Regions from separate parts of the Kitasatospora sp. NPDC041988 genome, predicted to be linked through region 1. Evidence: predicted binding sites of a transcription regulator. Region 1 holds the regulator's gene; the other holds the start of a gene.

What was found. The regulator HrcA, encoded in region 1, represses chaperone genes, less so after heat shock. The targets are predictions, from matches to a motif close to TTNGCACTCNGNNNNNCNGAGTGCNAA.
Region 2: a site for HrcA is predicted at 11,356-11,382, ahead of ACZ6NC_RS36355 (FmdB family zinc ribbon protein). Genes of this name have one in related genera too.

Annotation. Positions count from the first base shown of each region.
Region 1 covers NZ_JBVJCO010000030.1:191-15,664, forward strand. The annotation lists partial or broken gene ACZ6NC_RS26890 (hypothetical protein) at 1-746, opposite strand, end outside; gene ACZ6NC_RS26895 (16S rRNA (uracil(1498)-N(3))-methyltransferase) at 890-1,639, opposite strand; gene dnaJ (molecular chaperone DnaJ) at 1,718-2,857, opposite strand; gene hrcA (heat-inducible transcriptional repressor HrcA) at 2,933-3,967, opposite strand; gene htpX (zinc metalloprotease HtpX) at 4,227-5,147, shown strand; gene pspAB (PspA-associated protein PspAB) at 5,206-5,790, shown strand; gene ACZ6NC_RS26920 (DUF3097 domain-containing protein) at 5,836-6,699, shown strand; gene ACZ6NC_RS26925 (hypothetical protein) at 6,700-6,843, opposite strand; gene hemW (radical SAM family heme chaperone HemW) at 6,879-8,108, opposite strand; gene ACZ6NC_RS26935 (AMP-dependent synthetase/ligase) at 8,183-10,105, opposite strand; gene ACZ6NC_RS26940 (ABC transporter ATP-binding protein) at 10,452-12,185, shown strand; gene ACZ6NC_RS26945 (ABC transporter ATP-binding protein) at 12,326-14,224, shown strand; gene sigJ (RNA polymerase sigma factor SigJ) at 14,352-15,275, shown strand; gene ACZ6NC_RS26955 (NAD(P)/FAD-dependent oxidoreductase) at 15,474-15,474, shown strand, end outside.
Region 2 covers NZ_JBVJCO010000056.1:6,428-21,901, reverse strand. The annotation lists gene ACZ6NC_RS36405 (D-alanyl-D-alanine carboxypeptidase) at 1-562, shown strand, start outside; gene ACZ6NC_RS36400 (YhjD/YihY/BrkB family envelope integrity protein) at 710-1,600, opposite strand; gene ACZ6NC_RS36395 (glycosyltransferase family 39 protein) at 1,732-3,273, opposite strand; tRNA gene ACZ6NC_RS36390 (tRNA-Arg) at 3,469-3,541, shown strand; gene ACZ6NC_RS36385 (DUF6191 domain-containing protein) at 3,732-4,058, opposite strand; gene ACZ6NC_RS36380 (FtsX-like permease family protein) at 4,568-7,075, shown strand; gene ACZ6NC_RS36375 (phosphatase PAP2 family protein) at 7,192-8,001, opposite strand; gene ACZ6NC_RS36370 (sigma-70 family RNA polymerase sigma factor) at 8,435-9,406, shown strand; gene ACZ6NC_RS36365 (hypothetical protein) at 9,595-9,891, shown strand; partial or broken gene mscL (large conductance mechanosensitive channel protein MscL) at 9,975-10,393, opposite strand; gene ACZ6NC_RS36355 (FmdB family zinc ribbon protein) at 11,033-11,344, opposite strand; gene ACZ6NC_RS36350 (MFS transporter) at 11,492-12,742, opposite strand; gene ACZ6NC_RS36345 (potassium/proton antiporter) at 13,249-14,739, opposite strand; gene ACZ6NC_RS36340 (penicillin acylase family protein) at 15,082-15,474, shown strand, end outside.

The DNA.
Region 1 (15,474 bases):
TCGGTGGTGGCGTTGCGGGCGTAGAAGCCCTCCGGGGAGGTGGTGTGACGGCGCAGGTCGGTCCCGTCCGGGAGGCTGGAGTACAGCTCGCCGACGCCCTCGTGGTCCGAGAGGAAGGCGATCCTGGCGGTGCCGGGCCCGCCCACCCAGAGCGGGGAGTCGAGCTGCCCGTCCAGCTCCTCGTGGACGCGGACGAACTCGTCGCGGCCGATCCAGAGCTTGCCGGCCTGGCCGCCCCGGTACCGCTTCCACCAGGCCGGGTCCCGGTTGTTCGCCGAGACCAGCAGCACCCGGTCGCCGTCCGGCTCGAACGCCAGGCCCCCGACCGGCCCGTACGGCAGCCGGACCGGCTCTCCGCCGTCCAGCGGCACGGCGTGCGCCCAGGTGCGGCGCAGGGTGGCCTGCCCGGCGGTGGTGGTGGCGATCGGGCGGCCGTCGGCCGTCCAGCCCTGCAGCTGGGTCTGGTCGCTGCCCCAGTACGTCAGCCGCCGGGACGGGCCGCCGTCCACCGGCGCGAGGTGCACCTCCGGCGCGCCGTCCCGGGTGGAGGTGAAGGCGATGTGCCGCCCGTCCGGGGAGAACCGCGGTCTGCGGACGGGGACATGATCGGCCGTCAGCCGCCAGGCCCGGCCGCCGTCCAGCGGGGCGAGCCAGACGTCGTTCTCGGCCACGAAGGTGACCAGGTCACCGTGCAGGTGCGGGTGGCGCAGGTAGGCGCCGGCAGGGGTGCTCGGAGATTCGCTCACGCAGTCAGCCTAGGCACGTCCGCACACGATGCACCGGGGTTTTCCGGAACAGCCAACCCGGGTGGGGGACGCCCGCCCACGGCCCCGGGACCTCAGGACCCGGGGCTGACGGCCCCGGGGCTGACGGCCCCGGGGCTGACGGCTCAGCTCCAGCGGCCGGTGCGGCCCAGCAGCAGGGCGCCGGCGGCCACGCCCGCCGTGGAGGTGCGCAGCACCGACGGACCGAGCCGGTACGGCCTGGCACCGGCCTCGGCGAAGGCGGCCAGCTCGTCCGGGGAGACCCCGCCCTCGGGGCCGATCACCAGCACGATGTCCCCGCTCGCCGGCAGGGTTGCACCGGCCAGCGGCTCGGCGCCGTCCTCGTGCAGCACGGCGGCGAGCGCGGCACCGGCCAGGACGGGCGCCAGCTGCCGGGTGGTCACCGGCTCGCGGACGTCGGGGAAGCGCAGCCGGCGGGACTGCTTGCCCGCCTCGCGGGCGGTGGCCCGCCACTTGGCCAGCGCCTTGGCGCCGCGCTCGCCCTTCCACTGGGTGATGCAGCGCGAGGCGGCCCAGGGGATCACCACGTCCACGCCGACCTCGGTCATGGTCTCCACGGCGAGCTCGCCGCGGTCGCCCTTGGGCAGCGCCTGGACGACGACGATCCGCGGCGCCGGCTCGGGCTCCCGCCGGACGGCGGTCACGGCCACGTCGATCGCGTCCTTGCCGTGCACCGCCGCCACCGTGCCGTCCACGCCGAGGCCCAGCCCGTCCGCGAGGGTCACCGCCTCGCCGGGCTCCAGCCGCTTCACGGCGGCGGCGTGCCGCCCCTCCGGACCGTCCAGCCGGACCACCGCGCCGGGGGCGGCGGTGGCGAGCTGCGCGGTCTCGACGACGAACACGGGCGCGGTCATGGGGGTTCCCCTGAGATCTCTGTGCGATGGAACGACGGCGCCCGGTGACCCGGTCCGGGTCACCGGGCGCCGGTGCGGTCAGCGGCCGTTGAAGGCGTCCTTCAGACGGGAGAACAGCCCCTGCTGGCCCGGCGCGAACTGGCCTGAGGGCCGTTCCTCGCCGCGCAGCACCGCGAGGCGGCGCAGCAGGTCCTCCTGCTCGGCGTCGAGCTTGGTGGGCGTCTGCACCTCGACATGCACTATCAGGTCGCCCCGGCCGCCGCCGCGCAGGTGGGTGATGCCGCGGCCGTGCAGCGGGATCGACTGGCCGGACTGGGTGCCGGGCCGGATGTCGACCTCCTCCAGCCCGTCCAGGGTCTGCAGCGGCACCTGGGTACCGAGCGAGGCGGCCGTCATCGGGATGGTGACGGTGCAGTGCAGGTCGTCGCCGCGCCGCTGGAACACCGTGTGGCTGGTCTCGGCGATCTCGACGTAGAGGTCGCCGGCGGGGCCGCCGCCGGGGCCGACCTCGCCCTCGCCGGCCAGCTGGATCCGGGTGCCGTTGTCGACACCGGCCGGGATCTTGACGGTCAGGGTGCGGCGGGCGCGGACGCGGCCGTCACCGGCGCACTCCGGGCACGGGGTCGGCACCACGGTGCCGAAGCCCTGGCACTGCGGGCAGGGGCGGGAGGTCATGACCTGGCCCAGGAAGGACCGGGTGACCTGGGAGACCTCGCCCTTGCCGCGGCACATGTCACAGGTCTGCGCGGAGGTACCGGGGGCCGCGCCCTCGCCGCTGCAGGTGGTGCAGGTGACGGCCGTGTCGACCTGGAGTTCCTTGGTGGTGCCGAAGGCGGCCTCCTCCAGGGTGATCTCCAGCCGGATCATGGCGTCCTGGCCACGCCTGGTCCGGGAGCGCGGGCCGCGCTGACCGGAGGCGGCGCCGAAGAAGGCGTCCATGATGTCGGAGAAGCCGAAGCCCGCCGCGCCCGCGCCGAATCCGCCCGCGCCGCCGCCGCTGGGCGACAGGGGGTCGCCGCCGAGGTCGTAGACCTGGCGCTTCTGCGGATCGGAGAGCACCTCGTAGGCGGCGTTGATCTCCTTGAACCGCTCCTGCGTCTTCGGGTCCGGGTTGACGTCCGGGTGCAGTTCGCGTGCCAGGCGCCGGAACGCCTTCTTGATCTCGTCCTGCCCCGCATCCCGTCGGACGCCGAGTACCGCGTAGTAGTCCGTGGCCACCAAATGCTCCGCTTGTTCCGCCTGTTGAAGTGCTTGCGACTGGTACCACCATCGGCCGTCCGATGGTGGCCGTTCCTACGACTCGGCCAGGATCTGGCCCACGTACCGTGCCACCGCTCGCACCGCCCCCATTGTGCCCGGGTAGTCCATCCGGGTCGGACCGATCACACCCAGCTTGGCCACGCTCTCGTCGCCCGAACCGTAGCCCACGGAGACGATCGAGGTGGAATTGAGCCCTTCGTACGCGTTCTCCCGGCCGATCCGGACCGTCATCCCGGCGTCGGCCGTCTCACCCAGGAGGCGGAGCAGGACGACCTGCTCCTCCAGCGCCTCCAGCACCGGCTGGATGGTGAGCGGGAAGTCGTGCCCGAAGCGGGTCAGGTTGGCCGTGCCGGCCAGCATGATCCGCTCCTCGTTCTGCTCGGCGAGCGCCTCGAAGAGCGTCGCCAGGACGGTGGTGACGGCCGGCCGGTCGGCCGCCTCGAACTGGGACGGCAGCTCGTCCAGCAGCTCCGGGACCTCGGGCAGGCGCTGCCCGACGGCCCTTGTGTTGATCTTGGCACGCAGGTCTGCCAGGACGGTCTCGCCGACCGTGCCCGGGCAGTCCACGAGCCGCTGCTCGACCCGGCCGGTGTTGGTGATCAGGACCAGCATGACCTTGGCCGGGGCCAGCGCCACCAGTTCGATGTGGCGCACGGTGGACCGGGAGAGCGAGGGGTACTGGACCACCGCGACCTGCCGGGTGAGCTGGGCGAGCAGCCGAACCGTACGGGCGACCACGTCGTCGAGGTCGACCGCGCCGTCCAGGAAGTGCCGGATCGCCCGCCGCTCGGGCGCGCTCATCGGCTTGACCTCGGCCAGCCGGTCGACGAACAGGCGGTACCCCTTGTCGGTGGGGATCCGCCCGGCGCTGGTGTGCGGCTGGTGGATGTAGCCGTCGTCCTCCAGCGCCGCCATGTCGTTGCGAACGGTGGCCGGGGACACGCCCAGGCTGTGCCGCTCCACGAGGGCCTTGGAGCCGACCGGCTCCTCGGTGCCCACGTAGTCCTGGACGATGGCGCGAAGCACCGCGAGTTTGCGGTCGTCGAGCTGGCGGACCTCACCGGCCATGGGGCACGCACCTCCGTCTTCGCACGTTGTCCGATGTGACATGTGTCCGTATGTCCCGCTGCGGACCCCACTGCGGGCCCCGGCTTTGGCACTCTGAACACACGAGTGCCAGAACCGTACCTGCCAGTGTAAGGCCCGGGTCCGACGGCAGGAACGGCCCGGCCACAGTGATCCTGCCCGCAGTCCGTGGCGCGGGGGTGATGCCCCGCGCCCGTCCGGGTGGCAGCATCGATAGCGGACGGCGAACAGAGGAGCAGAGATGTCGACCTCGGGCCAGCACACCCGCTTCGCACCGGACCGCGGCCTGACCGGCCGGATGGTCGGGACCATGTTCGTGATCGGGCTGTTGTACGTCGGTTTCACCGGTCTGCTGATCGCACTGCTGCGCGGGGCCTGGCCGCTGATCGTGCTGATCTCGGGCGGGCTGTTCGTCGCGCAGTTCTGGTTCAGCGACAAGATCACCGAACGGGCGATGGGCGCCCACCGGGTCACCCCGGAGCAGTACCCCCAGCTGCACGGCACCGTCGACCGGCTCTGCGCACTCGCCGACATGCCCAAACCCCGGGTGGCGGTCGCCGACAACGACATGCCGAACGCCTTCGCGACCGGCCGCAACCCGCAGAACGCCGTGGTCTGCGTCACCACCGGGCTGCTGCGACGGCTGGATCCGGAGGAGCTGGAGGGCGTGCTCGCGCACGAGCTGTCGCACGTCGCCCACCGGGACGTCGCGGTGATGACCATCGCCGGGTTCCTCGGGGTGCTGGCCGGGGCGATGACCCGGATCGCGATGTACGGCGGCTTCATGGGCGGCGGCCGGAACAACAGCGACTCCAACGCCGCGATCGCCGCGCTGATCATCCCGCTGGTGTCGGTGGTGGTGTACGCGATCAGCTTCCTGCTGACCAGGCTGCTCTCCCGCTACCGCGAGCTGGCCGCCGACCGGGCCGCCGCCCAGCTCACCGGCCGGCCCAGCGCGCTCGCCTCGGCGCTGACCAAGGTGACCGGCCAGATCGCCGCGATCCCCACCAAGGACCTGCGCAAGGCGCAGCCGTACAACGCCTTCTACTTCGCCCCGGCGCTGAGCGCCCGGGACGCCGCCTCGCAGCTGCTCTCCACCCACCCGTCGCTGGAGCAGCGGCTGGCGCAGCTGGCGAAGATCTCGGCCCAGCTCGGCCGCTGAACCGCCTCAGGCGGCCGGGCCGCTCCGGCCGCCGGGACCACCTCCGGAAGGGACCGCCGTGGGATTCCTGGACACGCTGTTCGGCCGCACCAAGCCGGTCAGGCCCGACCTCGACCAGCTGTTCGGCGTACCGTCCGCCGCGCTGACCCTGGAGGCGGCCTCCGGCTTCCGCCCCACCGGCGTCGGGTCGGTCTGCTTCGCCTCCGTCGAGGGCGGGGCGTTCGGCGAGGTCGAGCGGCAGGTGCGGGCGCTGCTGGACGCCGACACCGAACGCGGCGGCGTGCCGGTCGAGGCCTCCAAGGACGCGTACGGGTACTCCTGGCTGCTCGCCCGGCACACGCCCGAGGAGCTGCCGGAGCTGGTCAACGACCTGCACGCGGTCAACAGCGAGCTGGAGGCGAACGGCTTCGGGCCGCAGCTGCTCTGCTCGCTGGTCGCCTTCCGCGACGCCGAGGGGCAGCCGCTGGCGCTGGTCTACCTGTACAAGCGCGGCACCTTCTACCCGTTCGCGCCGGTGCCGGGCGGCGGGGAGAAGCGGAACAGCCCGCTGGAGCTGCAGGTCAACGCCATGCTCGGGAACGACCTGCGGCTGGAGAAGGACCTCACCCGCTGGTTCCCGGTCTGGGGCGCGCCGGGTCTGTGACGGCTGTCGGGGCCCGTGACGGTCCCGCTGCCTATAGTCGGCTGCATGCGCAGCCGCCAGTACGGACCCGACCTCACCCCGCCGTGGAAGATGGGGGCACCTCCCAGCCGCCAGGCTGCGGGACGACAGCCCGCCCCGGAGGTGCCCGCCGAGCGGGACCTCGTCGTGGAGGAGGCGGCGACGGGCTTCTGCGGGGCGGTGGTGCGCTGCGAGAAGACCGCCGAGGGCCTCACCGTCACCCTGGAGGACCGCTTCGGCAAGCACCGGGTCTTCCCGCTGGTGCCACGCGGCTTCCTGCTGGAGGGCACGGTCGTCACGCTGGTCCGGCCCGCGGCCGCCTCGCCCGCGCCCGCCCGCACGCCCGGCCGGACGGCCTCCGGCTCGGTGGCCGTCCCCGGTGCCCGCGCCCGGGTGGCCCGGGAGTCCCGGATCTACGTGGAGGGCCGGCACGACGCCGAACTGGTCGAGCGGGTCTGGGGCGACGACCTGCGGATCGAGGGCGTGGTGGTCGAGTACCTGGAGGGCATCGACGACCTGCCCGCGATCGTCGCCGACTTCGCCCCCGGCCCCGGCCGACGCCTCGGCGTCCTGGTCGACCACCTGCTCCCCGGCACCAAGGAGCACCGCATCGCGGCCCGGGTGACCGGCGACGCCGTCCTGGTCGTCGGCCACCCCTACATCGACATCTGGCAGGCCGTGAAGCCCGCCTCCGTCGGCATCCCCGGCTGGCCCGACGTCCCGTACGGCGAGGTCTGGAAGGAGGGCATCTGCCGCCGCCTCGGCTGGCCGGTGGACAGCCCCTCCGCGTGGAAGCGGATCCTGGCCTCGGTCGACTCCTACAAGGACCTGGAGCCGGCCCTGCTGGCGAAGGTCGAGGAACTGATCGACTTCGTGACCCTGCCCGAGTGACTACACGTAAGCCTGGAACTCCGAGGTGTCGAGGGCGAGGCCGAGCAGGTCGATCGGAACCGGCTCACCGAACTTGGTGGTCCGCTCGACCACGTAGTCCGGCAGCCCCGAGGCAGCCGCCCTGCTCGGTTCGGTCAACAGCACGCAGACGCCCTTGATCGGATCGACGATCAGGTACGTCAGTCCACCAGGTCACGCACGACCGCGTCGGCCAGCAGGCGGCCCTGGAGGGTGAGGGTGGCACGGCCCTCGGCGTAGGTGACGGGGTCGAGCAGGCCCTCGCTGCGGGCCCGCTCGGCGGCCTTCAGGCCGGTCTCCGTCAGGAGGGCGAGCGGGATGCCCTCGGCGAGGCGGAGTTCGAGGAGGATGCGCTCGACCCGGCGGTCCTCGTCGGTGAGCAGTTCGCGGCCCTGGGCGGGGGTGCGCTGCTCGGCGAGGGAGCCGGCGTACGCGGCGGGGTGCTTGGCGTTCCACCAGCGGACGCCGCCGACGTGGCTGTGGGCGCCGGGACCGGCGCCCCACCAGTCGGCGCCCGTCCAGTACAGCTCGTTGTGGCGGCAGCGGCCCTCGGGGGTGGTGGCCCAGTTGGAGACCTCGTACCAGGAGTAGCCGGCGGCGGCGAGCGCCTGCTCGGCGATCAGGTAGCGGTCGGCGTGCACGTCGTCGTCGATCATCGGGAGTTCGCCGCGCTTGACCCGGGCGGCCAGCTTGGTGCCGTCCTCGACGATCAGCGAGTAGGCCGAGACGTGGTCGGGGCCCGCGGAGATGGCGGCGTCCAGGGAGGCCCGCCAGTCGTCGTCGGACTCGCCGGGGGTGCCGTAGATGAGGTCCAGGTTGACGTGCTCGAAGCCGGCCGCGCGGGCCTCGGCGACGCAGGCCTCGGGGCGGCCCGGGGTGTGGTGGCGGTCGAGCAGCCGGAGCACGTGCGGGCGGGCGCTCTGCATGCCGAAGGAGACCCGGTTGTAGCCGCCCGCGCGCAGCTCCGCGAGGTAGGCCGGGTCGACGGACTCGGGGTTGGCCTCGGTGGTGACCTCGGCGCCCTCCGCCAGCCCGAACTCGTCGCGGATCGCGGCGAGCATCTTCACCAGATCCCGGGCGGGCAGCAGGGTGGGCGTGCCGCCGCCGAGGAAGACGGTCTGCACGGGCAGGTCGGCGTCGCCCAGCACCCTGCGGGCCAGCCTGATCTCCGCGACCACGTTGTCGGCGTACGTCTCCTGGGAGGCGACAGCCCCGGAGGAGCGCAGCTCGGTGGCGGTGTAGGTGTTGAAGTCGCAGTAGCCGCAGCGGCTCGCGCAGTACGGCACGTGCAGGTAGAAGCCGAACGGCCGCGACCCGAGCCCGGCGAGGGCGTGTGCGGGCAGGGAACCGTCGGACGGCACGGGTTCGCCGTCGGGGAGTGCGGAGGGCATGACCCCATTGTCCCGTACGGCCCGGGCAGCCCCGAAACGATCGGGCTGCCCGGGCCGTACGGGGCGGAAGCGGGTCAGGCCTCGTTGGCGCCCGCGTACATCTCGGTGACGGCGTCGGCGTACGTCCGCTCGACCACCGGGCGCTTGATCTTCAGGCTCGGCGTGAGCTCGCCGTGCTCGATGTCCAGGTCGCGCGGGAGCAGGGTGAACTTCTTGATCGTCTGCCAGCGCTGGAGACCGGAGTTGAGGCGCTGCACGAAGCCGTCGATCAGCTTGTGCACCTGCGGGTCGGCGACCACCTCGGCGTAGGACTTGCCGGCCAGGCCGTGCTCGGCGGCCCACGGCATGATCACCGACTCGTCGAGGCCGATCAGCGCGGTGCAGAAGTTGCGGCCGTTGCCGATCACCAGGATGTTGCTGACGAACGGGCAGACCGCCTTGAACTTGCCCTCGACCTCGCTGGGCGCGACGTACTTGCCGCCGGAGGTCTTGAACATGTCCTTCTTGCGGTCGGTGATCCGCAGGAAGCCGTCCGCGGACAGTTCGCCGATGTCCTCGGTGTGGAACCAGCCGTCGGCCTCCAGCACCTCGGCGGTCTTCTCCGGCAGGTTGTGGTAGCCGCGCATGATGCCGGGGCCGCGCAGCAGGATCTCGCCGTCCTCGGCGATCCGGACCTCGGTGCCGGGCAGCGCGCGGCCGACCGTGCCGACCCGGACGTCCTCCGCACGGTTGACGGACGAGCCGGCGCTGGTCTCGCTCAGGCCGTAGCCCTCCAGGATCGGCACCCCGGCGCCGACGAAGAAGTAGCCGATCTCGGGGGCGAGCGCGGCACTGCCGGAGACCGCGCCGCGCAGCCGCCCGCCGAAGGCGGCCCGGATCTTGGCGAACACCAGCTTGTCGGCGAGCGCGTGCTGCAGCCGCAGGCCCAGCGGGGCACTGCCGACACCGGTGGCGACCCGGTTGTCCTGGACGACCCGGGCGTACTCCCGGGCGGTCTGCGCCGCCCACATGAAGATCCTGTACTTGGCGCCGCCCTCGGCCCGGGCCTTGCCGGCGATGCCGTTGTAGACCTTCTCGAAGATGCGCGGCGCCGAGGCCATGACGGTCGGCCGGATGACCGGCAGGTTGTGGATGATCCGGTCGACCCTGCCGTCCACGGCCATCACGTGGCCGGTGGCGATCTGCCCCGAGATCAGCGTCTTGCCGAAGACGTGCGAGAGCGGCAGCCACATGAACTGCACGTCGTCGGCGGCCAGCAGCCCGCTGGCCTCCTGGGCCCGTCCCTCGTACGCCCAGCAGTCGTGCACCAGACGCACGCCCTTGGGACGCCCGGTCGTGCCGGAGGTGTAGATGAGGGTGGCCAGCTGCTCCTTGTCGAGCGCGGCGATGGTCTTCTCGACGGCGTCCGGGTGCTGCACCAGGTACTCGGCGCCGAGCTGCTCCAGCTCGGCCAGGGTGAGCACGTTCAGCCCGCCGGTCTCGGGAGCCTCGGCGGGCGCGTCGAAGAGGACGACGGTGCGCAGCTCGGGCAGCCGGTCGGCCTCGGCGACGGCCTTGGCGAGCTGGGCGGCGTTCTCGGCGAACAGGGCCCTGGAGCCGGAGTCGGAGAGGATGAACGCCGTCTCGTCGGCGTTGGTGCTCGGGTAGACGGCGGTGGTGGCCGCGCCCGCGCACATGTTGCCGAGGTCGGCGATGACCCACTCCAGCCGGGTGGAGGAGGCCAGCGCGACCCGGTCCTCGGGCTGGATGCCCAGCGACAGCAGGCCTGCGGCCACCGCGTACACCCGGGTGGCGGTCTGCGCCCAGGTCAGCGAGCGCCACTGCTCGGCGCCGGGGGTGCTGTCCGCCGCGTGCTCGTCCACCGGGACGGGAAAGCGGTACGCCTCACCGGCCGGGGTGGCGGCGACCCGCTCCTGGAACAGGTGGGCGACGGAGGCGGGACGCGCGGCAACGATGTCGGCACGGCCGGAGTCGATCAGGGACTGCGCGGAACTCAACGAGGACCTCCGGGGGCGGGTGGCCGTCTGAGGGATTGTCGCGGCTCCCGTGGGGGCGGTCGCCGGGCCCCCGACCGACCGGACTGGTACCGGTGAGTAACAAGGGGGCAATCAGCAGCCTAGGGGGAAACCGGTCATTCCGTAAGAGGGCGGGACAGCCTGGCACGCCTCCGGGCGCCGGGTGCAGCCTGCGAGAGCGCCCGCAACCGGCTCCACCGCAACACCGGGCAAAGGAGGCAAAGGACTGGACAAACATCCGGGCGGCGTACCCAGAATCGCCTGTACGAGTCCACCAAAGAACGAGAATCGGGATGCGAATCCCACTGCCGACGACAAGAGTGTGCCAGTGCTGATCAGACTGCTCCGGGCGTACCTGCGCCCCTACTCCCGACCGATCACCCTGCTGGTGCTGCTCCAGCTGGTCTCGACGCTCGCCCTGCTCTACCTGCCCACACTCAACGCCGACATCATCGACGACGGTGTGGTGAAGGGCGACACGGGGACCATCCTGCGGCTCGGCGGCGTGATGATCGCCATCACCGTGGCCCAGGCGTTCTGCTCGATCGGCGCCGTCTACTACGGCGCGCGCACCGCGATGGCCGTCGGCCGGGACGTCCGGGCCGCCGTCTTCGACCGGGTGCAGAGCTTCTCCGCCCGCGAACTCGGCCAGTTCGGCGCCCCCTCGCTGATCACCCGCACCACCAACGACGTCCAGCAGGTCCAGATGCTGGTCCTGATGTCCTTCACGCTGATGGTCGCCGCGCCGATCATGTGCGTCGGCGGCATCATCATGGCGCTCAACCAGGACGTCCCGCTCTCCGGGCTGCTGCTCGCCGTCGTCCCGGTGCTCGGCATCGTCGTCACCCTGCTGGTCCGCTCGCTGCGCCCCAAGTTCCGCAGCATGCAGACGAAGATCGACACCGTGAACCGGGTTCTGCGCGAGCAGATCACCGGCATCCGGGTCATCCGAGCCTTCGTCAAAGACGACCACGAGCAGACCCGGTTCGCCGGCGCCAACGGGGAGCTGACCGACGTCTCGCTCCAGGTCGGCCGGTTGATGTCGCTGATGTTCCCGCTCGTGATGCTGGTGGTGAACGTCTCCAGCGTCGCCGTGCTCTGGTTCGGCGCACAGCGGATCGACAGCGGCGGCATGGAGATCGGCGCGCTGACCGCCTTCCTCTCCTACCTGATGCAGATCCTGATGAGCGTCATGATGGCCACCTTCATGTTCATGATGGTGCCGCGCGCCGAGGTCTGCGCCGAGCGTATCCAGGAGGTGCTGGACACCCGCTCCAGCGTCGTCCCGCCGTCCGCTCCGGTCACCGAGGTGCTGGCCCGGGGCAACCTGGAGCTGCGCGACGTCGAATTCCGCTACCCGGGCGCCGAGGCCTCCGTACTGCGCGGCATCGACATCACCGCCCGCCCCGGCCAGACCACCGCCGTCATCGGCTCCACCGGCAGCGGCAAGTCCACCCTGCTCGGCCTCGTCCCCCGGCTCTTCGACGCCACCTCCGGGCAGGTCCTGCTGGACGGCGTCGACGTGCGCGACCTCGCCCCCGAGGCCATCGCCGAGACCGTCGGCCTCGTGCCGCAGAAGCCCTACCTGTTCACCGGCACCGTCGCCAGCAACCTGCGCTACGGCCGGCCCGACGCCACCGACGAGGAGCTCTGGCACGCCCTCGACGTCGCCCAGGCCAGGGACTTCGTCGAGCTCCTCCCCGAAGGCCTGGACGCGCCCATCGCCCAGGGCGGCAGCAACGTCTCCGGCGGCCAGCGCCAGCGCCTCGCGATCGCCCGCGCACTGGTCCGCAAGCCCGGCGTCTACCTGTTCGACGACTCCTTCTCGGCGCTCGACTACGCCACCGACGCCAGGCTCCGCAAGGCGCTCGCCCGGGAGACCTCCGACGCCACCGTGCTGATCGTCGCCCAGCGCGTCTCCACCATCCGCGACGCCGACCGGATCATCGTCCTGGACGAGGGCGCCGTCGTCGGCAGCGGCACCCACGGCGAGCTGATGGCCGGCAACCCGACATACCGGGAGATCGTGCTCTCCCAGCTCACCGAGCAGGAGGCGGCGTGACCACCGCGGACAAGAAGACGCCCTTGACGAAGGGCCCGGCACAGCAGGGCCCGGGCCCCGGCGCGGCGGGCCCCGGCGAGCCGCGCAGCGACTCGCAGTCCGCCGCCGCCCGCCGCGGCCCGGCCGGCCCCGGCCGGTTCATGGGCGGCCAGGGCGCCGAGAAGTCGATGGACTTCAAGGGCTCCGGCAAACGCGTCCTCAAGCTGCTGCGCCCGGAACGCGCCCTGCTCTCCGGCGTCCTCGCGCTCGGCGTGCTCAGCATCGGCTGCGCCGTCACCGGCCCCAAGATCCTCGGCAACGCCACCGACCTGATCTTCGCCGGCGTGGTCGGCGACAAGTTCCCGGCCGGCACCACCAAGGAGCAGGTCATCGCGGGCCTGCGCGCCGGCGGCGACGGCAACGTCGCCGACGTGCTCTCCTCGATCGACTTCACCCCCGGCCAGGGCATGGACTTCGGGGCGATCGGCACCGTGCTGCTCTGGGTGCTGGCGATCTACGTCGCCTCCGCCGTCTTCGGCATCGTCCAGGGCCGGCTCGCCACCACCGCCATCCAGCGGGCCGGCTACCGGCTGCGCCAGGACGTCGAGGCCAAGCTCGCCCGGCTGCCGCTCAGCTACTTCGACAAGCAGCCGCGCGGCGAGGTGCTCAGCCGGGTCACCAACGACATCGACAACATCGGCCAGTCCATGCAGCAGACCATGGGCCAGGTGGTGAACTCGCTGCTCACCGTGGTCGGCGTGCTGGCCATGATGTTCTGGATCTCGCCGCTGCTCGCCCTGATCGCGCTGGTCTCGGTGCCGCTCTCGGTGGTCGTGGCGACCAAGGTCGGCAAGCGGGCCCAGCCGCAGTTCGTCCAGCAGTGGAAGTCCACCGGCCAGCTGAACGCGCACATCGAGGAGATGTACACCGGGCACGCCCTGGTCAAGGTCTTCGGCCGGCAGAAGGAGTCCGCCGAGACCTTCCGCGAGCACAACGAGTCGCTCTTCGAGTCCAGCTTCCGGGCCCAGTTCATCTCCGGGATCATCCAGCCCGCGATGATACTGCTCGCAAACCTCCAGTACGTGCTGGTCGCCGTGGTCGGCGGGCTCCGGGTGGCCAGCGGCGCGCTGTCCATCGGCGACGTACAGGCCTTCATCCAGTACTCGCGGCAGTTCAGCCAGCCGCTCACCCAGGTCGCCAGCATGGCCAACCTGGTGCAGTCCGGCATCGCCTCCGCCGAACGCGTCTTCGAACTGCTGGACGCTCCCGAGCAGACCCCCGAGCCGGCCATGCCGGAACGTCCCGACGCCGTCCGCGGCCGGGTCTCCTTCCAGGACGTCTCCTTCCGCTACGAGCCCGACACGCCGCTCATCGAGGACCTCTCGCTCAAGGTCGAACCCGGGCAGACCGTCGCCATCGTCGGCCCCACCGGCGCCGGCAAGACCACCATGGTCAACCTGCTGATGCGGTTCTACGAGGTCAGCGGCGGACGGATCACCCTCGACGGGGTGGACATCGCCGCCATGTCCCGCGAGGAGCTGCGCTCCGGCATCGGCATGGTCCTCCAGGACACCTGGCTGTTCGGCGGCACCATCGCCGAGAACATCGCGTACGGCGCCGACGGCGCCACCCGCGAGCAGGTCATCGAGGCGGCCAAGGCCGCGCACGTCGACCGCTTCGTCCGCACCCTGCCGGACGGCTACGACACCCGGATCGACGACGAGGGCACCGGCGTCAGCGCCGGCGAGAAGCAGCTCATCACCATCGCCCGGGCGTTCCTCGCACAGCCGTCGATCCTCGTCCTGGACGAGGCGACCAGCTCGGTCGACACCCGCACCGAGGTACTGATCCAGCGCGCCATGGCCCGGCTGCGCACCGGCCGCACCAGCTTCGTGATCGCCCACCGGCTCTCCACCATCCGGGACGCCGACGTGATCCTGGTGATGGAGAACGGCTCGATCGTCGAGCAGGGCACGCACGACGAGCTGATCGCCACCGACGCCGCGTACGCGCGGCTGTACAAGGCGCAGTTCGCCGAGGCGGTGGCCGAGGTCGACTGACCGGGCACGCCCGGCGAGGAGCCGGAGGGGGACGCCGGCCACTGCGGCGCCCCCCTCCGGCTCTTCATCTTCCGGTCTTCGCCTTCCGATCTTCGCCTTCCGGGCGGCGGGCGCTACCGTGGGGCCTGTGAGTGACGACCCGTCGGCTGCAGCCGTGCCGAGCCCGGACGCGACCCCTGACGCCTTCGAGGTGAACCGGCGCTACCTGGGCTCGGTCGCCTACCGGCTGCTCGGGTCGTTCAGCGACGCCGAGGACGTACTGCAGGAGGCCTGGCTGCGCTGGCGGTCCGCCGACCAGTCCGCCGTCACCGACCCGCGGGCCTTCCTCACCACCGTCGTCACCCGGCTCTGCTACGACCAGCTGGGCTCCGCCCGGGCCCGCCGGGAGGCCTACTTCGGCGAGTGGCTGCCCGAACCGGCCGTCTCCTACCAGGACTCCCCCTCCTCCCCCGCCGAGCTGGCCGAACTCGGCGAGTCGGTCTCGCTGGCACTGCTCGCCGTCCTGGAACAGCTCACCCCGGCCGAACGCGCCGCGTTCGTGCTGCACGACGTGTTCGCGGTCGGCTTCGACGAGATCGCCGCCTCGCTCGACCGCTCCACCGAGGCCACCCGCCAGCTCGCCTCCCGGGCCCGGCGCCGGGTGAAGGACGGCGGCCGCCGCGCCACCGCCGACCGCGCCGAGCACCGGCAGGCGGTGGAGGCGTTCGCCGCGGCGTCCACGCGCGGCGACATCGAGGGCCTGCTCGCCGTGCTCGACCCGGAGGTCGTCTGGCACTCCGACGGCGGCGGGGTCGTCACCGCCGGTGCCCGTCCGGTGTTCGGCGCCGACAAGGTCTCCCGACTGGTCGCCGGCCTGGTCGCGAAGTGGTTCACCCCGGACATGGGCCTCGCGTTCGCCCTGGTCAACGGCGAGCCGGGCCTGCTCTGGCACGACGCAGACGGCGCGGTCGGCGGTGTGCTCGCCTTCACCGTCGCCGACGGCCGGATCACCGAGGCGTACGTGGTGGTCAACCCCGAGAAGCTCACCCGGATCGCGCCGATCGCCGGCTAGCCCGACCCCGCGCGCCATGTGACGCAGGTCACTGTCACGGTTCGACCGGCCGCGTCGTCCCCTTCCCGAAAACGCAGCGAGCGCTTCGAGAAGGCGCTTCGAAGGAGGCGGACGACATGACCGAGAAGCAGATCGTCGTACTGGGCGCCGGCTACGCGGGACTGACCGCGGCGACCCGGGCGCGGCAAGCACAACCGGG
Region 2 (15,474 bases), on a different contig from region 1:
GACCCCGGACACCACCTTCAACGGGCAGAAGATCCCCAACACCAACAACCTGATCAACGCGAAGAACGGGATCATCGGCGTCAAGACCGGCTCCAGCACCCCGGCCGGCGGCTGCCTGATGTGGGCCGCGTACAAGGAGATCGGTGGCGTGAAGCGGCTGATCCTCGGCGTCACCCTGGGCCAGCAGGCCACCTCCCCCGCGCCCGGCGACGGGATCCTCCCGACGGTGCTGAGGGTCAGCGGCAAGCAGATCCAGGCCGCCCAGAACGGGGTGACGGGGCAGACCCTGGCCAAGCAGGGCGATGTGGTCGGCCGGGTCGACAACGGTCTCGGCGGCACCGTCCCGGTCGTCGCGGGCAAGGACCTCACCGCGGCCGGTTTCCCCGGCATCAGCGGCACCCTCACCCTGGACCCGGCGAAGCTCGGCCACCAGGCCAAGGCCGGTACCCAGGTCGGCACGCTGAGCGTGGGTGCGGGCGAGAACCGGACGGAGGTCCCGGTGCTCCTCAAGTCCGACCTGGCGCCGCCGTCCATCCTCTCCCGCATCACCCGCCTGCTCTGAGCGACCCGCCTCAAGACGACGGAGTGGGAAGTCGGCCGGTCCGACTTCCCACTCCGTCGGCGTTTCCGGTGGTTCCCCCGGCGCCTGCGCGGTGGCTCCCTCGCGGCCCCGGCGGCTCCGCGGTCGCTCCCCGGCGGATCCGCGGCGTCAGAGCCGGACACCGCCCCAGCGGCCCGGCTCGGTGCGGGTGCCCAGCCAGTGGGCCACCACCTCCTCCTCGGACACCACCCGGCCCAGCGCGATCGCCAGCGTCAACCCGGCGAACATCACGATCAGCCAGGAGAGGCTGGTGAAGACCACCCCGTACGGTCCGAACTGGGACACGCTGTGCGACATCGCCCGGGGCAGGTAGATCCGGGCCGCGATGCCCAGAGCGCCCACCGTGAACGCGCAGAGCAGCGAGCCCGGCAGCAACGGCAGCCAGCGCACCCGGCCGACCAGCAGCAGGTGCTGCGTCCACCACCAGATGGCCGTCGAGAGGAGATAGATCAGCGGGATCCCCAGCCAGGCACCCAGGCCGAAGCCCTCCCGCACGGGGGTCTGGAACACCAGGTAGGCCAGCCAGACCACCAGCCAGACCAGCCAGCGCCAGGCCGCCACCCGGCTCCCCGACTTGGGCAGCTCCCAGCAGCGCTCGCAGACCCGCTGCATCGCCCGGCTCAGCGCCGTCGCCGACAGCAGTGTCACCAGCGCGCCGACCACCCCGATGCCGGTCTCCTGGTCGTGGCCGGTCTGCAGCAGCTGCTGCACCGACTGCTGGGCCGCGCCCTGCAGGCCCAGTTCCTTGCGGAGCGTGGTCGCCATGCCCTCACGGAGCGAGGCCGGGGCGAACACCGAGACCACGAACAGCGCGGGCAGCGCGCTCAGGAAGGCCTGGGCTGCCAGCCGGGTGGCGCAGTCCAGCAGGTTCACCCGGAGCAGATGGCCCAGTGTGCGGCCGACCAGCGGTACGTGCTCGGGCAGCCCGCGGGCGTACCGGGCCAGCTCCGCCGACCGCTCCTTCAGCCGGGCCATCCGCCCGGCCGGCTGCTCGCTCACGGGCTCGTCCTCCTGTGGGCTGTCGCGGCCGTGGACGGGCGGGGCGGGCGGAGGCGCCCTGATCGCCGTGCTCCATGGTCACCCGGCCCCCGCGCACCCGCATCCGGGGCGGCGAGTCCCCCGCGGGGCCGTCAGCGGGCGGTGCGGTCCAGCACGGCGAGCGTCACGCCGCCGAGCGGGGTCACCCGGCCCGGTGCGCCGTACCGCGCCCTGAGCGCCTGCGCCTGGTCGTCGGGCATGGCGGCCAGCGGCTCGGTGGTGTCCCCGAGCACCAGCAGCCATATCCGCTGCCCCTGCCCGACGCACTCGTCCGGCCGCGGACAGGCGGAGGGAAAGAGGTCCTCCGCCTGCTCCGCGCTCTGCTCGACGAAGACCGGGTACGGGCGGACGTCCGCCGGCAGGTAGTAGGAGACGCCCGGCCCGACCATCGACCAGCTCTGGTTGCCCAGCGGGGCCGCCAGGCCGTCCCCGGGCCGGTAGCCGGCGGCGATCAGCTCGGCGGCCGCCCGGTACGGCTCGCGGGAGAACGAGTGCGAGCCCGTGTCCCGCACCGAGGACTGCTTCGGCAGCGCCACCAGCGCGGGCACCGCCAGCAGCCCGACCGCCACCAGCACCCCGGCGGCCCGCACCTGCCCCGGGGTCCGGCTGCGCCGGGCCGCCGCAGCCACCGTCGTGTACACCGCCCGGACCCCGCCGCCGGCCAGTGCCGCCCAGGCCGGGACGGTGAACAGCAGGTACCGGTCGACGAAGTACGAGGTGCTGCCGTGCGACACCAGCCAGACGGACACCACCGGCAGGACGGCGAGCAGCAGCAGCTGCAGCGCGGGCAGCCGCCGCCCGGGCAGCACCAGCACCAGCAGGGCGAGCAGGACGAAGGCGTGGAACACCCCGGCCGAGCCGAACAGCGGCTCGCCGAAGTGCCGCAGCTGGTAGAGGGACGGCGTGCCGATCCAGCCCAGCTGCCGCCCGGACTGCCGGCTGCCCAGCAGCAGCACCGGAACCGCCGGCAGCGCCGCCACGGCCACCGCCGCCGGGAACTGCCAGAGCAGCCGCCGCCGCACCGCGCCACGGGTCTGCCAGAGGTGCAGCAGCACCACGGCCACCTGCCCGGCGAGGGTGCTGAACGAGATCAGGTGGCCCGCCCCGGCCATCGTCATCGCCACGCAGTACGGCGCCCAGCGCCGCAGCCCCGGCCGCTCCAGCGCGCGCAGCAGGAACCAGGTCGCCGCGGCGACCGCAAAGGTCACCAGAGCGTACGAGCGGGCCTCCTGGGCGTACCGGGAGATCAGCGGCACCACGGCGAACAGCAGCCCGCCACTGACCGCCGCCACCCGGCCCCCGAACAGCCGCTGGGCGGTGAGCGCCACGAACGCCGCCGCGCCGGCCATCGCCAGCACCGAGGGCAGCCGCAGCGCGATCACGGAGTCGCCGGCCACCGTCGTCCAGCCGTGCATCAGCAGGTAGTAGGCACCGTTGCTGGCGTCGATGTGCTGGAGCAGCCGGAGCAGGTCGCCGAGCGGCCGGGTCGCGGCGGTCCAGGTCGACACCTCGTCCCGCCACAGCTCGGGCGTCCCGAGCCGGTACCCGCCGACGCCGAGCATGACCAGCGCCGGCCACAGCCAGACCTGCCCGAGCAGGCGGAGAGCCGGGTGCGGGGCGGCAGCTGGTCTCATCGGGCGGCCTTCGGGATCGTACGGGCGCTGGCAGTCCCTCGCAGGCTACTGGACGTCCTCTGACACCCAGTCGGCAGTTGCCCCCTCGGGGCACCGCCCCCGCCCCCCGCCGCGCACGCCTCCCCGGCCACCCGCGCATCGCGGAAACCTCAACGCCCGCCCCATCCCCGATCCGGTACGCTGTCCACCGAGCGCGCCTCAGTAGCTCAGGGGATAGAGCACGGCTCTCCTAAAGCCGGTGTCGCAGGTTCGAATCCTGCCTGGGGCACAGCAGCGCAGACGCGCTGAGGCCCAGATCAGAGGGAGCGATCCCTCCGGTCTGGGCCTCAGTCGTTTCGGGGTGGTCAGTCGCCCTGTGCCACGTCCGTGCCGGATTGCTCCGTGCCGGATTGCTCCGGCCGGTCCTGCTTCTCATCGCGGTTCGACTCCCTTCACCGGCAACGGGTCGAAGACCGGCCTCAAGGGCTCTCGTGCCGGTCCGTCGACGACGGCGGCCGGCGCATCACGACAAGCCCGGATTCGAGGTCGATCCGGCGATCGAGCGGAGCGCCCGACTCCTCGTCGTCACGCAACACCAGCCGGCGCTCCTTCTCCTCCGCCACGTGCCGCTGGTTCGGGGAGAGGAGGGTCTGGATCTCGCTGATCACGCTGAACATCGACCCTGCGCCGACTTCAGCCTCGCGTTTGCGCCAGTAGACCCAGCCGCGCCGCTCCATCCACAGCAGGGCCTGATCGGCGAGTAATAGCGTTGGCACGGCTGCGGCTGCCCAGAAGAAAATGTTCATCGCCTGCCCCCACGTGAAGATGCCAGCCTGCCGGGTTGCTCCACTGCCGCCGTTGCGGCGTTCATCCCGATCCTGACAACGCAACGGCTGACACCAACGTGCCCGGTCACTCGGCGCGTGCAAGCGTGTGCGGTTGCGCTCCGCGCTCTGGGTCAGGCCGGGAGAGCGCGTTTTCGCAGGAGTTCGAAGTCCGCACGGCCATACATGTGACGCTTGATCAGTTCGTGGTCGAGCGGCAGGGATCTCGTGAGAGATCCAATGGATCGACACTCATGGAGAGTGTGCGCACCAAGGGAGCTGGACCGGAGCCGAATCTCGTGCACAAAGTCAGGGCCATTTTCGTCGGGGGCGGCGTACCTCCGGAGGAGGAGGGGCGGGCGGGAGGGCTCAGACCTCGGAGTGATCAAGGATGCGACGTCGTACTGACGGGAGCGCGGACCGGCCGACCTAGGCTCGATCGTGATCCTGACGGCGCATCACGGCTGGTCAGGCGGTTGATCCGAGGGACGATGACGACGTACCGATACACCCTGGCCGAGCTGCGCGGGCAGTTCCGGCAACTGGTCCTCACCGGGGCGGCGATCGCACTGGGGGTGGCCTTCCTGATCGTCTCGGTCAGCGGCAGCGGGGCCTTGGTCGACTCGTTCAGCCAGACCGCCGCCGCCGAGGTCGGGCCGGCCGACGTCCAGGTGACCGGGCCGCAGGCGCAGGGCCTGCTGGAGCCCGGGACGGCCGACCGGGCGCGTCAGGTGCCCGGGGTGGCCGCGGTGTCGGCGCGGCTGGTCGGCCGGGGCGGGGTGCTGACCTCCTCCGGGCGGCCGCTGGACGAGCCGACCGTGGTCAGCTCCATCGCGGCCGACCCGGCGATGCGCTGGCAACTGCTCAAGGACGGCCGGTGGCCGGCCGGCCCCGGCGAGGTGCTGCTCGACGCCGACACCGCCCGGCGGGTCGACGCCCGGCCCGACTCGGACGTCCGGCTGACCCGGGCCGACGGCACCACCGGCACCGTCCGCCTGGCCGGCACCCTGGACGGCCGTGGTGCGCCCAGCCTCGCTGGGCGGCCGGTCGTCGCGGTGCCGGACGACGCCATGGCGCAGTACGCGACCGGGGTCGGCGCCGCCCGGCTCGACCTGCGCCTCGCCCCCGGCGCCTCGCGCTCGCAGACCGCCGAGGCGCTGCGGCAGGCCCTCGGCGGCGGGGCCGAGGCCCGCACCCACGACGCCTCCGTCGCCGAGGCGACCAGGCAGAGCAGGACGCTCTACGGGGTGGTGCTGATCGCGGCGCTGTCGTTCGTGCTGATCGCCCTCGCGGTGGCCCGCATGGTCGTCAGCAATACCTTCTCCGTCGTCCTCGCCCAGCGGACGAGGCAGCTCGCCCTGCTGCGCTGTGTGGGCGCCGACCGGGCCCAGGTCCGGCGGCTGATCCGCCGCCAGGGGCTGCTGCTCGGCGCGGGCGCGTCGGCCACCGGGGTGTTGCTCGGCACGGCACTCTGCGCCGCCGGCACCGTGCTGGCCGGTACCGCCGACCTCGGGCCGGTCCGCCTCTCGCTCACGCCGTCCCCACTCACCTGCGCGTCGGCCGGGCTGTTCGGCGTCCTGCTCACGGTGCTCGCCGTGCGCGGACCGGCCAAGGCCGCCTCGGCGGTGCCGCCGGTCGCGGCGCTCGGGGGCGCCGCCGGCACCACCGGTGGCGCCGGGCTGCGCGCGGCGGCGCTGTCCGTGCTGCTCCTGGCGGCGGGCATCGCGCTGCTGGTGGCCGGGGTGGTGGCAGGGCCGCCGCTGTCCTTGCTGGCCGTCACCCTGGGCGCGATCAGCAGCTTCTTCGGAGTCCTGCGGCTCTGCCACCGCCTGCTGCCGGCGGTCGTCGCGGGGCTGGGCGTACCGGTGCGGCGGCTCTGCGGGACGGCGGGCAGGCTCGCCACCCAGCAGCTGCGGCTCAACCCGGCCCGCACCGGCGCCACCGGGTCGGCGCTGCTGCTCGGAGTGACGGTGATGGTGAGCGCCGTCACCGCGCTGGAGATCACCTCCAACTCCCTGGCCCCGGCGGTCTCCGCCCGCCAGCCCGGCGTCTTCTCGGTGACCGCCTCCGGCGGCGCCCCGCTGCCGGCCGGGGCGCTCACCGCGCTCGGACGGGAGCAGACGCTCGGCGTCACGCCCGTCCGCTCGGCCACGCTGGAGATCGACGGCCGCAGCACCCTGGTGGCGGCGGCCGACCCGGCGCTGCTCGGCCCGGCCACCGACGGGGCCGACCGGGCCCGGGCGCTGGCCGGCGGCACCGCGCTCAGCGGCTTCGGCGACGACGGCCCGGACGGCCTCGGCGCGCACGGTGAGCACATGGTCGCCGGCAGAGCGGGAGCGCCCGCCGCCACCCTGCGGATCGAGCCCGGCCGCAGCGCGCTGCCGTTCACGCTCCAGAGCGGGGCCGTCCTCTTCGTCACCCCGGCCACCCTGGACCGGCTAGCCCCGGCGGCGGCCGTCACCACGGTCTGGATCGGCCCCGCCGGCGGGGCGGACCGGCTCGCCGCCCGCCAGGCGATGGACCGGGCCCTGCACGGGCAGCCGCAGCTCACCGTCACCGACACGGCCGCGCAGGCCGAGAGCCTGCGCTCGCTGCTGGACCGGATGATGCTGATCAGCATGGCCCTGCTCGGCTTCTCGGTGGTGATCGCCGGGCTCGGTGTCGCGGCCACCCTGATGCTGAGCGTCAGCGAGCGCTCCCGGGAGATCGGCATGCTGCGGGCGATCGGGATGTCCCGGCAGCAGCTGCGCCGGATGCTCACCCTGGAGGCGGTCCTGCTGGCGCTGGCCGGCGCCCTGGTCGGCACCGGCCTGGGCCTGGCCTATGGCTGGGCGGCCGCCCGGTCCGTCACCTCGGCCCTGGGCACGGTCGGCGGCCCGCCCGTCCTCCTGGTGCTCGGGGCCCTGGTGCTCACCGTGCTGACCGGCCTCGCCGCGGCCGTCCTCCCGGCGCGCCGGGTGGGGCGGATGACGGTCGTGGACGCGCTGCGCACGGCGTGACGGCGCGGGGCCGGGGCTGCTCCACGGGCCCCGGGCGGCGGACAAGGGCGACAGACCGTGGCGGCGGAAAACGGCGACAGACCGTGGCGGCGAACCGCGCGGCCGGGCGCCCCGCCCTAGCCGACCGCGCCGTCCGGGCGGTCGGTGGCGTCCTCGAAGGCGGGGTCGTAGGGGGCGGGCCGGGCCGGGGAGACCAGGACGCGCTGGACCCTCGGCCTGGTCCGCCAGTTGACCCGCCGGACGTCCCGGGCCAGGGCGCCGGGCCGCCAGAGCTCGACGACGACGGTGACCGCCCCCAGCACGAACCCGGCGGCCAGCCACCCGCCCAGGACGTCGCTCGGCCAGTGCACCCCGAGGGCGATCCTGGTCCAGCCGATCGTCAGGACCGTCACCCCGGCGACGGCGCAGGCGGCGATCCGCCCGCCGCGCCGGGCCTGCGACCACAGCAGCCCGGCCAGCACGGCGCAGGCGATGGTGGAGGCCATCGCGTGCCCGGAGGGGAACGCCGGGCCGCCGGCGTGCGAGACCGGGTCGGTGAAGGACGGCCGCTGGCGGTCGAAGGCGAGCTTCAACGCCCACTGCGCGCCCCAGCCGACCAGGGTCTGCGCCACCACCCAGCCGGCCAGCACCCGTGCGCCGATTAGCCAGAGCCAGAGCGCGGTGAGGCCGAGCAGCGTCCGCATGGTGATCGTGCCGCCGATGTCGGAGAGCGTCTGCACCGAGGCGGTCCAGGCTGTGTGCTCCCGGGCGTAGCGGTGCATGCTCTCGATCCACGCATGGTCGAACCGGGCGAGCGGGTGCCACCCGGTCTGCACGACTGCCGCCAGGATGCCGAACAGCACGGCACAACCGGTCGCGAGCGCCACGTGCCGGCGAAGGTGCCGGCTACGCGGGGTGATGGGCGACGAGCTGTTGGTCAGGTGCATGGCTGACACCTTCCCAGTGCGGTGTGCCCAGCGGGCGCTCGATCGATAGCGATTTGGCATCTTTTGTGCGGAGAACCTGCGTGCGCCGGGGCGTGGGCGCGGGCGGATCCCGGTGGCGCGGGAACGCGGGGGGCGATCCGGGGGTTCACGATGGAAAGGGGTGAAGCGGTGAAGGGGTTGCGAAGGGCTATGCGCCGCGCCGCTCCGAACCGGTCGCCCGGCTGGCACCCGACGCACCGGAGTGGTCACCCTCCGTCCACGACCGGGGTGAAAACCGGCAGGATACTGCATCGCTGGAAGAATCTGAGCGACTTGGGAATGTTGTCCGGAATCTGTTCGTTGGATCGTTACGTGTGAGCCCCGTGGGGCCCGCACTTCTTGCCCTCTCAGGGCAGGCAGGCAGACCTCGGCAACACCAGCAAAGGGAGCAAGCATGGCCACCCGTGCCGTCGTTCGCGACAGGGCCGACCGGACTCGCGCGGCCCGCCCGACCAACCTTGAGGCCGACCGTGACCTGGTCGGTATGTACCTCGACGAGATCGCCAGGACGCCCCTGCTCGATGCCGCCGAGGAGGTCGAGCTCTCGCTGCGGATCGAGGCCGGCGTGTACGCCCAGCACCTGCTGGACGGAGGAGAGCTGCCCAAGGGCGTCAAGCGCGAGGAGCTCGAAGCGATAGCCGAGGATGCCGAACGCGCCAAGGACGTCTTCATCCGCTCCAACCTCCGTCTCGTGGTCGCCGTCGCCCGTCGCTACCCGCGCAGCGGCCTGCCGCTCCTGGACCTCATCCAGGAGGGCAACGCGGGCCTGGTGCGGGCGGTGGAGAAGTTCGACTACGCGAAGGGCTTCAAGTTCTCCACCTACGCGACCTGGTGGATCCGGCAGGCGATCACCCGGTCGATCGCCGATCAGTCGCGGACGATCCGGCTGCCCGTCCACCTGGTCGAGGAGCTGGGCCGGATCCGGCGGGTGCAGCGCGAGAAGTCCAAGGAGCTGGGCCGCGAGGCAGAGCCTGCCGAGATCGCGGCCGAGCTGGACACCACCGAGGCGCGCATCAAGGACGTGCTCGACTGGGCGCGCGACCCGGTGAGCCTCAACATGTCCGTCGACGACGAGGGCGAGACCCAGTTCGGTGACCTCGTCGAGGACACCGGGGCGACGTCCCCGGAGGACGCCGTGATGGTCATGCTCCGCCGCGAGGAGCTGGACGACCTGATCGGGCGGCTGGACGACCGTACGGCGTCGATCATCCGGTCCCGCTACGGGATGGAGGACGGCCGCGAGCGGACGCTGACGGAGGTCGGCAAGCAGCACGGGCTGACTCGTGAGCGGATCCGCCAGATCGAGAAGCACGCGCTGGCCGAGCTGAAGAAGATCGCCGACCATGCGGGCTTCGAGGCCGCCTGACGCCCTCCCGGCTGCCCAGGCCGCCTCGGCCGCTGCCCCGGGCCCTGGTGCGGAACGCTCCGCACCCAGGGCCCGCGTGCGTGCCCGGACGGCGGCCGGGGCCGGTGCAGGGCCGATGCAGGGCCGGGGCCGGCGCCGGGAGCTTCTAGGCTGGAGGAGTGGACAACGTGCAAGACGGAGGCCGACCGGTGACCGAGCAGAAGCCCGTGCAGGACGCCGCGGCGACCGAGGACCAGGCAGCGACCGCGGACCAGGCAGCGGCCACGGACCGGGCGACGACCGGGGACCCCGCGACGACCGAGGTCGCTGCCGCCCCCGCCACCGAGGCGGCGCCGAAGGCCCGGCTGGTCTTCCGCGACCCGCTGGACCAGCAGTCCCGGGACGACACCGACACCGGCTGGGGCGACCGTCAGGCCGCGGGGGAGAGCAGTGGGCGGGGGCTGGACTGGTACCTGAGCCAGCGCCCGCCGCACCACGGCGACTGACCGGGCGCCCCGGGCGCTGAGCGGCGCCGTGCCACAGCGCAGCTCGGCGCCGTACAGCTCAGCTCAGCGCAGTGCAGCTGGGCTCAGCGCTGCGGCGTGACCAGCGCATCGCGGATCTGGGTGAGCAGGACGACCTCCTTGGCCTCCGCCTCCGCCTGGACTTCGGCAAGGGTCTTGCGCTTGGCGGTGTACTTGATCATGGGCAGGATCAGGCAGAAGTAGACGACGGCCGCGGTGATCAGGAACTGGAGGATCGCGCTCAGCACGGAGCCCCAGAGGATCAGGATGCCGGACGCGGCCTCGCCGGTCGCGCTCAGCTCACAGGGGCCCTTGAGGCAGGACGTGTAGGAGTTCAGGTCCTTCGGGCCGAACGCGCCGACATCGGGTTGATCACGCCCTTGACGAAGGCGTTGACGATGTTGGTGAAAGCCGCGCCGATGACCACGGCGACGGCGAGATCGACGACATTTCCACGCAGCAGGAATTCTTTGAAGCCTTTCATGCCGCGCGAACGACGAAGTCGTTGTCCGGTTACGGGTGATCTTCGCCGCCCTCCGATTGACAACCCGTTTGGTGGACAGGCGTGGCTCCGGGCGGTGACAGGCCCGCCCACGCGGGCCCGGACGCCAGTGCCGCGGCCACGGCGAGCAGGAGCAGGACCGGCAGCCCGGGCCGGTGCCGCAAGGCCTGCCGGAGCCGGTGGAGCCGGCCGGATCCGCGCCGGATCGGCGGGAAGGACGGCACCTCCCGCCGCGGCGGGACAGCGGGCGCGGGGAGCGGGAACGAAAGGGGGAGGCTCGTGGTCGTCATGGGCACCGCCGGTGGTCGCAGGGCGCCGGCCCGGGGTGGGCCGACCTCTCGTGACGCACACTCTGGGACGCTCGCAGGCCCGGCGGAAGGCCTTTCCCGGAACCTGTGGACAACCCGGGCCTGTGGATAACTTTCATCGCCCGTGCGAGTTAATTCAATGAGCCCGGGAATGCAATATGACCCCGGGGTGCGTTAAGGCCCCGGTGTGCAATGTGACTCCAGGGCGCACTATGACCTCGGGGCGCAATGTGGCCCCGGGAACGCCGGGGGAAGGCAAAGGGCCCGCCGACCCCGCCGAAGCGGGGACGACGGGCCCTTCGAAAGCCTGGGATCAGCCGGCCGGCTTCGCCGCAGCCGCCGGAGCGGGGCTCGCCGCGGGGGCGGAGCCGCCCGAGGACGAGGCCGGGGCGGCCGACGAGGACGAGGTCGACGAGGACGAACCCGCGCCCACCGTGCTGCTGGAGGACGAGCGGCTGTCGGTCCGGTAGAAGCCGGAACCCTTGAAGACCACACCCACGGCCGAGAAGACCTTGCGGAGCCGTCCCTGGCAGTCGGGGCACGTGGTCAGCGCCTCGTCGGTGAACTTCTGCACCGCCTCCAGGCCGTTGCCGCACTCGGTGCACTGGTACTGGTACGTGGGCACTTGTCTTCCTCCTGGCACTCTCGCCTGATGAGTGCTAACGATGGTCAATGATGCGGCATTCCGCTGCATCAGTCCAGCGACTCGAATGTGAGATGAGCCGGGGGCCGCCGTGTGGCGACCCCCGCGTGAGTGCTGTACGCGCCCCGCTCAGCCCTTGGCCGCACCCACCAGCTGCCGCGTCACAGGCCGCTCGCCGCCGCCCGCGACCACCGTGCTCGCGGCGCCCGGCGCGACCAGCAGGTGCCGCAGCGCGACCAGGGCGACCAGGCCCAGCCCGGCGCCGGCCACCGGCACCAGGAACCCGGCCGACGGTCCGTGGCTGTCGATCAGCCGTCCGGCCACCGTGGAGCCGGTCGCCAGGCCGAGGCCGATGGCGCCGGTCAGCCAGGTGAAGGCCTCGGTCTTCGCGCCGTCCGCGACCAGCGTCTCGACGAGGGTGTACCCGGTGATCAGGGTGGGCGCGATGGCCAGGCCGCAGACCAGTCCGGCGACGGACAGCGCGACCAGGTTGGGCATCGCCCAGAGCGTGGAGCAGCCCAGCACCAGCAGTGCGTAGCTGCCCAGCAGCCGCTGCTGGGCGGCCCGGCGCCAGGCGATCATGCCGTAGAGCACACCGGCCAGCATCGAGCCGCCGGCGAAGATCCCGTACACCGTGCCGTTGGCGCCGGGCTGGCCGACGGACTCGGTGAAGGCGGTCACCGAGACCTGCATCCCGCCGAAGACGGTGCCGACGCCCAGGAACGCGCCGGCCAGCAGCCGGACGCCGGGCGAGGAGAGGGCCGAGACGCGGCGGGCGCCCGGCTGATGCGGGTGCCGGGCCGGGGCGGTGCGGCGCTGCGCTGCGAAAGCGAGCCCGCCGGCGACGGTCAGCGCGGCCTCGGCGATCAGCCCGGCCGAGGGGTTGACCGAGGTGGCGATGGCGCTGGCCAGCACGGGGCCGATCACGAAGGTGAACTCGTCCGTCACCGACTCGAAGGCGAACGCGGTGTTCAGCTTGGCCGCAGGTGCACCGTCGGCGGAGAGCTTGGCGACCCAGCGGGAGCGCACCATCGCGCCGATCTGCGGCACGCTGGCGCCGGCCGGCGCGGCGGCCAGCAGCAGGGCCCAGACGGGGGCGTGGCCGAGCGCCAGCGCGATCAGCGCGCCGACCGAGACGGCGTGCACGATCACGCTCGGCACCAGGACGGCGGCCTGGCCGTACCGGTCGGCCAGCCGGCCGGTCTGCGGGCCGACGAGGGCCTGGGCGACGGCCGAGACGGCCGCGACGGTGCCGGCCGTGCCGTACGAGCCGTGGGTGTCGAAGACGAGCAGCAGGATGCCCAGGCTGAGCATGGCGTACGGGAGGCGCGCGGCGAACGCGGGCGCCAGGAACGTCCAGGCGCCCGGGGTGCGCAGCAGTGCGCCGTACCCGACGCGGGCGGGGGCCTCGGTGGCGGACGCGGTGTCCGGCGAGGTACCCGAGGGGGCGTCCGTGGGGACGCCGCTGTTGTCGACCGTTCGGCGGGCCGTCACGGTCGGTCCTTCCTGCTGCCTGGTAGCGCGGAAGGGGCATGGGGTGGCCCCGACGGCGCCGAGAGTCGTCCTCTCGCGCGTCGACCGGGGTAGTTACCGGGCCGGACCGGCGTGGTTGCCGGGGGTCTGGCCGCGGCCGCCGAGCGGTCGCGCCAACTCTGCGTCAGGCAGATGCTGGGTGTGTATCAACCATCATACTTATACGCGCGTAGATGTCGCGCTTGCCTCCACAGTACAGGGCGAGTCCAAAATCGTCCTGCCAATTGAAGGTGAACGTTGGACAAACCCCTCAGGACCTCTGCCCGCAGTGCCACCAGGCCCCCGCGACGCCCGGGCCCCCGCCCGCGACGCCCGGGCCCCCGCCCGCGACGCCCGGGCCCCACTCGTGGCGCTCAGGCCCCCCGGCCGTACAGCCACCCGGCGAGCTTGCCGCCCTTGTCCACGGCCCGCAGTCGCCGCTCCGCCGCCTCGCTCACCTCGTCCGTGGTGACCACCAGCAGCTCGTCGCTGCCGCGCAGCACGGTCGCCTTGTCCGGCACGAAGCTGCTCCCCTCGCGGACGACCAGGGTGACCGCCGCGCCGGCCGGCAGTCGCAGCTCGCCGATCTCCACGCCCGACATCTTCGAGTTCGGCGACAGCGCCACCGACAGCAGGTGCCCGTGCAGCTTCTCCAGCGGGGCGGACTCGATGCCGAGGTCCTGGCCCATCGAGCCCTCGCCGATCCGCAGCCACTTGGCGACCAGGGGCAGGGTCGGGCCCTGGAGCAGGGTGAAGACCACGACCAGGATGAAGACGATGTTGAAGACGTCCTGGGCCATCGGCGCGTCGGCCACCATCGGGATGGTGGCCAGCACGATGGGCACCGCCCCGCGCAGGCCGGCCCAGCTCAGCAGCGCCTGTTCGCGTGCGGGCAGCTTGAAGGGCGTCAGGGTCAGCACCACCGAGAGCGGCCGTGCCACGAAGACCAGGACGGCGCCGATCACCAGCGCGGGCACCACGGCCGAGCCCATCGTCTCGGGGGTACAGAGCAGGCCGAGCAGCACGAACATGCCGATCTGCCCGATCCAGGCCAGGCCGTCGGCGAAGCCGCGGACGGCCGGACCGTGCGGCAGCTTGGCGTTTCCGAGGATGACGGCGCTGATGTAGACGGCGAGGAAGCCGGAGCCGTGCAGCAGCGCACCGCCCGCGTAGGCGAGCACGGTGAGCGCCATGACGGCGATCGGGTAGAGGCCGGAGGACGGCAGGGCGACGTGCTTGATCCCGAACGCCCCGATCTTGCCGACCGCGAAGCCGACGGCCGCGCCGATGGCCAGCTCGGCGACGATCGTGCCGGCCAGCACGTACCAGGAGTCCAGTTCGCCGGTGGTGGCGAAGGCCACGACCAGGATGACCACGGGCGCGTCGTTGAAGCCGGACTCGGCCTCCAGCAGGCCGGTCAGCCGGTGGGGCAGCGGCACCATCCGCAGGACGGAGAAGACGGCCGCGGCGTCGGTCGAGGAGACGATCGCGCCGAGCAGCATGGAGGTCCGCCAGTCGAGGCCGACCAGCCAGTGCGCGCCGGCGGCGGTCACGAAGACGCTGACCCCGACGCCGACGGTGGCGAGCACGGTGGCGGCCGGCATCACCGGTCTGACCTCACGCCAGCTGGTCTTGAGACCGCCCTCGGCGAGGATCACCACCAGGGCGGCGTAGCCGAGCACCTGGGTCAGCGCGGCGTTGTTGAAGGAGACGCCGAGGCCGTTCTGGCCGAGCGCGACGCCGATGCCGAGGTAGATCAGCAGGCTGGGCAGTCCCGACCGGGTCGAGATGCGCACGGCGACCACCGCGACCAGCAGGATCACGGAGAACTCGAGGAGCAGCTGGTTCAGGTGGTCGACATTCACGCAGGGGCACCTCGGGCAGGCTGGGGGCGGGCGGGGTGTCTGACGGCGGTGAGGCCGAAGGAGTCGACCGGAAGGGAGGCCGGGGCCGGGAAGGCCGATTGCTCCCCTTGCGGATCGTTACTCAGTCTAACATTTTGCCATATCTTTAGCTTCTTCCGTCACATCGGCCTCCGCCTCCGCTCCCCGGAAGTCTCTCCGGCGCTCCTCTGACCTCCGCAGATCCCACGGTGAGCGTCCCCCGTGCACGCCCGCCAGCCGAGTCGGCCTAATGTGGTGCCCTGTCATGGCCGAGTGCCCTGGACACGCCCACCTGCTCCCCAGTCGAGGACCGCAAGGACCCAGATGCCCCGCTCGAAGAAGTTCCGGCGCGCCCGTCTGATCGTGATCGTGCTGGTCATGCTGCTGGTGGCAGGCGCCGGCTACGGCGGCTACCAGGGAGTGGCCGCGGTCCGCGCGTCCTTCCCGGAGGTCGACGGCAGCGTCAAGGTGGCGGGCCTGAGCGCGCCGGTCGACGTCAAGCGGGACGCCAACGGCATCCCCCAGCTCTACGCCGACACCAACGAGGATCTCTTCCGCGCCCAGGGCTACGTCCAGGCCCAGGACCGCTTCTGGGAGATGGACGTCCGACGGCACATCACCGCGGGCCGGCTCTCCGAGATGTTCGGAGACGGCCAGGTCGAGACCGACTCCTTCATCCGGACCATGGGCTGGCGCCAGGTCGCGCAGAAGGAGTTC